Regions from separate parts of the Pantoea sp. SGAir0183 genome, predicted to be linked through region 1. Evidence: predicted binding sites of a transcription regulator. Region 1 holds the regulator's gene; the other holds the start of a gene.
The links. The regulator PurR, encoded in region 1, represses purine synthesis genes. The targets are predictions, from matches to a motif close to CANGCAAACGTTTGCNTG.
Positions count from the first base shown of each region.

Region 2: the regulator PurR is predicted to act here: its motif matches at 1,409-1,426, upstream of C1N59_RS20280 (NCS2 family permease).

Region 1 is NZ_CP028053.1:2,455,861-2,459,281, forward strand. It holds gene C1N59_RS11415 (C40 family peptidase) at 1-696, shown strand, start outside; gene C1N59_RS11420 (cytochrome bd-I oxidase subunit CydH) at 891-980, opposite strand; gene purR (HTH-type transcriptional repressor PurR) at 1,263-2,288, shown strand; gene punR (DNA-binding transcriptional activator PunR) at 2,285-3,190, opposite strand; gene punC (purine nucleoside transporter PunC) at 3,299-3,421, shown strand, end outside.
Region 2 is NZ_CP028053.1:4,362,172-4,365,592, forward strand. It holds gene C1N59_RS20270 (acyltransferase) at 1-683, shown strand, start outside; gene yieH (6-phosphogluconate phosphatase) at 685-1,347, opposite strand; gene C1N59_RS20280 (NCS2 family permease) at 1,496-2,809, shown strand; gene C1N59_RS20285 (malonic semialdehyde reductase) at 2,872-3,421, opposite strand, start outside.

The sequences.
Region 1 (3,421 bases):
GACGATGATCGGCGCAAACGACGCGCGGTTAAAGCCTCATCTAAAAAAAGTCGCGCCTCCGCTGTTCAGAAAGTCAGTAAGACCACGAAAACCAGCAAAACGACCTCTCACACCATCACGCACAAAACACTCGCTAAAACGACTGCCTCGCACAAGACGCTGAGCAAAAAAGTCGCCGCCAATGCCGCCAGCAAAAAACGGTATGGTCATCAACGTGCTGCGAAGGCGTTAACGGCAGACAATACCGAAACCGGCACCATTAAAATGAGTAAAGCGCATCGCCAGCGTTACCAGAAAGCGCGTGAAACGGCGATGGCAAAACTGATGGGGCAACTTGGCAAGCGTTATCAGTGGGGAGGCAAATCGCCCCATACGGGTTTTGATTGCAGTGGCCTCGTATGGTACGCCTACAAAGACGTCGTGAAGTTTAAGATCCCCCGTACCGCTAACGAAATGTACCATCTGCGGGATGCAGCACCGGTCAACCGCGAATCCCTTGAAAAAGGCGATCTGGTTTTCTTCCGCATCAACGGGCGTGGAACCGCAGATCATGTCGGGGTTTACCTGGGCAACGGTAAATTCATTCAGTCACCGCGTACCGGTAAAGATATTCAAATCAGTGCGTTGAGCGAAGATTACTGGCAGCGCCATTATATTGGTGCGCGTCGCGTTATGACGCCAAAGACCGTTCGCTAAACGTCCTTCATACAAAAAAGCCGGGAAAGGCAGCTTCCCGGCTTTTTTATTGCCCATATCGCCCCGATTGTGCAGCGGGGTGTTCCGGGCGAAAATGCCGCACTTGCCGGTGATACGGTCTGACAGACAGGACGTATCACCGGCAAGGCTGGACGCGCAGTCAGCCAGTATAGCGTCGCTGCAAACGAATGCGGCTAGTGCAGAATAGCGGTGAAGCTAAACGCGATGATCATCAACAGTGCGGCTGCCGTCGTCATTAATGACAGTTTTAAATCGGTACTCATCCCCTCTCCTTTAACCCTGACGTTTGTAAGGTGATAGCATTTTCACATACGCGTGGGTAAAAATCTCGTTTTATCCGCACAGCCTTGTTAGAATCCCCCCTTTGTTGCGCAACAGCGCGCAATATCGGTTGCGTCCGCGCCCTTTTCAGACGTTATTTCCTGCCCTGATGACTCAATACCGGACAGAAAAGCGATGTTTTTCGCAGAAATAACCGTCCGCTGACGCAAACGTTTAACAATATGCTTATCAATAATTTAGATAGGCCCGGGAGTTCGATTTACATGGCAACAATTAAAGATGTGGCGAAGCGTGCGGGCGTGTCCACCACGACCGTCTCACACGTCATCAATAAAACGCGCTTTGTCGCAGAAAATACCTGCGAAGCGGTGTGGGAAGCGATTCGGGAACTGCATTATTCTCCCAGCGCAGTCGCGCGTAGCCTGAAGGTGAATCACACCAAAACGCTGGGCCTGCTCGCCACGTCCAGTGAAGCGCCCTACTTTGCTGAAATTATCGAAGCCATTGAGAATCACTGCTTCGATAAAGGCTATACCCTGATTCTGGGCAACGCACATAATGACCTGCAAAAACAGCGCGCCTATCTGTCGATGATGGCGCAAAAGCGCGTTGACGGGCTTCTGGTGATGTGTTCAGAGTATCCGGATGATCTGCTGCAAATGCTGGAAGCGAACCGCAATATTCCGATGGTGGTGATGGACTGGGGCGAATCCCGTGCCGACTTTACCGATACCGTACTGGACAATGCTTTTCAGGGCGGTTATCTGGCGGGACGTTATTTGATTGAGCGTGGTCATCGCGATATTGGTGCCATTCCCGGCCAGATGGAGCGTAACACGGGAGGCGGTCGCCATGCCGGTTTCCTTAAGGCGCTGGAAGAAGCGGGTATTCAGCCACGTGCCGAATGGATTGTGCAGGGTGACTTTGAACCCGAATCTGGCTATCAGGCCATGCAGCAGATTCTGTCACAGAAGCAGCGCCCAAGCGCCGTATTCTGTGGGGGCGACATCATGGCGATGGGCGCAATCTGCGCGGCCGACGAAATGGGCCTGCGCGTGCCGCAGGATATCTCCGTCATTGGTTACGACAATGTGCGCAATGCGCGCTATTTCACTCCGGCACTGACCACGGTGCATCAACCTAAAGCCCAGTTGGGTGAGAAAGCGCTGGAGATGTTGTTAGATCGCATTACCAGTAAGCGGGAAGAGTCGCAGACGATTGAAGTCCACCCGACGCTTATTGAGCGACGCTCGGTGGGCTATGGTCCTTATCGCGATTACCGCCGTTAATCCTCGCTCAACCACTCCTGATTTAGCGTTTGCGCATCGCCCAGGTACTGGAGTAACCACCCCAGCGCCGGTGATGCGCGATCTTCCGCCCAGCTGACGCAGCAGGGACTTTCCGGAAACGCCTGTGGTAAGTTCAGCTCTGCCATCTCGCCGCTGTCCAGTAAGGGCCGCGCTAAATGGCCGGGTATCATCGCGACACACAAGCCGGCGCGCACGCAGTCCAGACCGGTTTGCCAGTCCGGGACCACCAGCCGGCGTTGGTTATCCAGCGCCCAGGTCATACGACGCGGTAACGCGCGTGACGTATCTTCCAGCACCAGAGAAGGCCAGTAGCGCAACGCCTCATCATCCAGCGTAGCAACCTGCGTCAGAGGATGCTGATGCGCCACCACGCAACGCCAGTTCAGGGTGCCCATATCGCGAAAGGCGAAACGCCCCCCCACCGGAATCGCCTGTGTCGCACCTATCGCCACATCCACTCGCCCGTCTGCCAGCGCATCCCAGACGCCGTTAAAGACCTCATAGCTGATGTGCAACTCCATGTCGGGAAAATGACGGTAAAAATCCCTGACAAACTGCCGGGTCCGCTGCGGTTTGACGATGCAGTCGACGGCAATACCAATCTGACCGCGCCAGCCGTTGGCGAGCTGTTGACACTGACGTCGTGTGGCATCCATTTTTTTGATAACGCTGCGCCCTTCCCGCACGAAATGCTCGCCCGCCGGCGTGAGAATCACCTCCCGGTGCTGGCGTTCAAACAGCGGCACAGCCAGCCAGGTTTCCAGCTGGCGAACGGTATAGCTGATGGCAGAAGGCACACGGTGCAGTTCCTGGGCGGCCGCGCTAAAGCTGCCACCGCGTGCGACCGCATCCACCACTTCCAGCGCATATTCAGACCACATAATTTGCCTTCAAAATTTTTAACAGCAACAGGCAAATTTTACCGTTTCACAGCGTGAAGTACAGCTTTTACACTGCCCCGCGTTTATTCTGCAACTGATGAGAACCCGATGTCCGCTTCAAAAGGCTTTATTCCCTATCTTGCCGTGCTCAGTATGCTGGGCTTTCTGGCAACCGATATGTACCTGCCCGCCTTCGGCGCTATGCAGCAAAGTTTTAGCACGTCAGCCGGG
Region 2 (3,421 bases), 1.9 Mb from region 1:
CAATTTTAAAAATGCTGCAGAAGCCGGTGTTCTACCATCTGTGGTTTTTCTTCGCGCTCATGGGGATTTACCTCTTGTCGCCCCTGATTCAGGTAAAAAGCGTGCGGCCGCGCTACGTGGCGCTACTGGTGCTGATTGTGGTGGTCCTCGCGAATCCCAATACCATGGACCAGTCGTGGGGGCGCTTTCACTGGTTGCCCATTAACCTTTACCTGAGCGGCGACAGTATCTATTACCTGCTCTACGCCTTATTAGGCCGGGCGATCGGTACCATGGACACAGAAAGACGTGGTATCACACCGTTGGCTGCCGTGACCTTTGTGGCCTGCGTGACCGGCATTATGCTGGGTACGAAGCGCGCGTTAATCGTTAATGGTGCCTTTAACGATACGTGGTATCTCTATTGCGGACCGCTGGTATTCATTGCCGCAATAAGCGCGCTGGTGGTGTTCAAAAATGCCTTTAATCAACGTACGCTGCCCGGTCTGGCCATCATTTCGCGCTACTCTCTGCCCATCTACGGCTTTCACGCCCTGTTCATCCATTTTATTCGCACCCATCACTATGACGATATGGCGCGTCCCTGGCTCGACCTGCCTGCCGTTTTTACCGTCACGCTGGTGGGCAGCTTATTGCTGGGAATGCTGCTCAGTCGGGTGGATAAACGACATTGGGTGACCTGAGTCAGCGCGTCAGGTTCCAGCCTCTGGCGCGCCACAGCGCGGGTAACGCGGCCATATCGGTGAACACGGTCACCAGCGGATGATGGAGTTCGGGATTATGAGCATCGGCACAGTAATAAAACACCGGCATGCCTGCTGCGATACCGGCACGCGCCCCCGCTTCGGAGTCATCCACCAAAATACAGCGCTCGACGGGTACCTGCATTTGTTGGGCTGCGTGAAACATCAGCTCGGGTTCGGGCTTCCAGTGGCCAATGTCATAGCCGCTGTAAAGACGGTCAGCGAAATGATTCAGCATGCCGGTGAGGCCCAGCGAGTGCTGCATCTTTTTCACCGTGCCGTTTGACACCACGCATATCGGTACTGCCATTTGCGCGACCAGTGCCTTCGCACCGGCTATCGGCTTCAGTTCACGGTCAAACAAACGGGCCACTTCGCGCCGGTAAGCCGGTTCAACGTCCTCCAGCGGCAGAGCGACCCGATGCGTTTCACTGACGTCGCGGATGATGTCATACAGCTTTACCCCTTTGTACTTTTCGAACATCTCCTGCAGAGAGAGCGTAATCCCGTACTGGGCAAAGGTGGTGACATACGCGCGGGTGCACAGGACTTCACTGTCAACCAGGGTACCGTCACAATCGAAAAAGACGCATTCAACAGACATCTGACTCCTCCTTTTGTTCGGGGTACCTTAACACGTCAGCGTGGCCCTGAGGGGCCGGGATATGGCAATCGGTTGCGAAAAATCATTGTATTGCCGGGGCAAAATCGCCAGGATACGCGCCGGTGAAATTTTCTTCTGGATAAATGGCATGAATAAACAAGGCCTTTTTCAGCGCGTATTCAAACTGCAGGAGCATGGTACAACGGTTCGTACCGAAGTGATCGCAGGCATTACCACGTTTTTGACCATGGTATACATTGTTTTTGTGAACCCGCAGATTTTAGGTGTCGCAGGCATGGATACCCGGGCAGTGTTCGTAACGACCTGTTTGATTGCCGCGTTCGGCAGCATCCTGATGGGGCTGTTTGCCAATCTTCCTGTCGCTCTGGCCCCGGCGATGGGCCTCAATGCCTTTTTTGCCTTTGTGGTCGTCGGCGCGATGGGTTACTCATGGCAGGTCGGCATGGGTGCCATCTTCTGGGGCGCACTGGGTCTGCTCATCCTGACTCTGTTGCGGGTACGTTACTGGATGATCGCCAATATTCCGCTTAGCCTGCGCGTAGGCATCACCGCTGGCATTGGCCTGTTCATTGCCATGATGGGCCTGAAAAACGCCGGTATCATTGTGGCCAACCCGGATACGCTGGTCAGCGTGGGTAACCTCAGCTCACACAATGTGCTGCTGGGTGCGCTGGGATTCTTTATTATCGCCATTCTGGCCTCACGCAACATTCACGCCGCCGTGCTCATTTCGATGATCGTCACCACGGCGTTGGGCTGGCTGCTGGGCGACGTGACGTTCACGGGCGTGGTTTCTGCGCCGCCATCTGTCACCGCGATTGTCGGTCAGGTTGATATTAAAGGCGCGTTCAACATCGGCATGGCAGGCGTCATATTCTCCTTTATGCTGGTCAATCTGTTTGACTCGTCCGGCACCTTGATTGGCGTGACCGACAAAGCCGGACTGGCTGATGAAAAAGGCACGTTCCCGCGCATGAAACAGGCGTTGTATGTCGACAGCATCAGTTCGGTAACGGGCGCGCTGGCAGGAACGTCATCGGTGACCGCCTATATTGAAAGTACCTCCGGCGTAGCCGTCGGCGGCCGTACCGGATTGATGGCCGTGGTCACAGGCCTTCTGTTCCTGCTCGTCACGTTTTTATCGCCCCTGGCGGCCATGGTACCGGCCTATGCTGCGGCAGGCGCGTTAATCTATGTTGGCGTGCTGATGACGGCCAGCCTGTCCCGCGTCAAATGGGATGACCTGACCGAAGCCGTCCCGGCATTTGTAACTGCCGCCATGATGCCCTTTAGTTTTTCGATTACAGAAGGCATCGCACTGGGCTTTATTGCGTACTGTGTGATGAAGCTGGGCACCGGTCGCTGGCGAGAAATCAGCCCCTGCGTCGTCATTGTCGCCTTGCTGTTTGTATTGAAAATCGCCTTTATCGACGCGCATTAAAACCGTACGCAAAGGGCGGGAAAGCAGTGAGCGTTACGGTAAGCACGTAACGCTCCAGTAACTCAGACGAACTGGCAGGCCTGCTCCAGGCTCAGCCGGGGTAATCGGGGCGGGAGCTTGTCGGGTAAGCCATAGCCCAGGTTAATGAGCAGGTTGGCCTGCCAGCTGGTACCGGCAAAAAAGGCCGCGTTCACTTTAAGCGGATCGAATCCTGACATCGGGCCTGCATCCAGCCCCAGCGCACGCGCGGCCATGATCAGATAGCCTGCCTGCAGGCTACTGTTACGAAATGCGGTTTCTTTAACCAGATCGGGTGTGTTGGTAAACCAGTTTCGCGCATCGGCATGTTGAAACAACATGGTCAGATGCTGATAAAACTCGCTGTCCCAGGCAATAATCACGGTGACAGGGGCGCGCAGGGTTTTCTCAAGGTTGCCGGAGGCCAGGGCCGGCTTCAGCTTTTCTTTTCCCTCCGCAGAGGTGACAAAAACAAAGCGACCGGGTGAGCAGTTGGCCGAGGTCGGTGCCAGGGCAACCATCTGATAGAGCTTCTCCAGCAGCGACTGCTGCACCGGTTCAGGCTGCCAGTGACTGTGCGTACGGGCCTGGTAA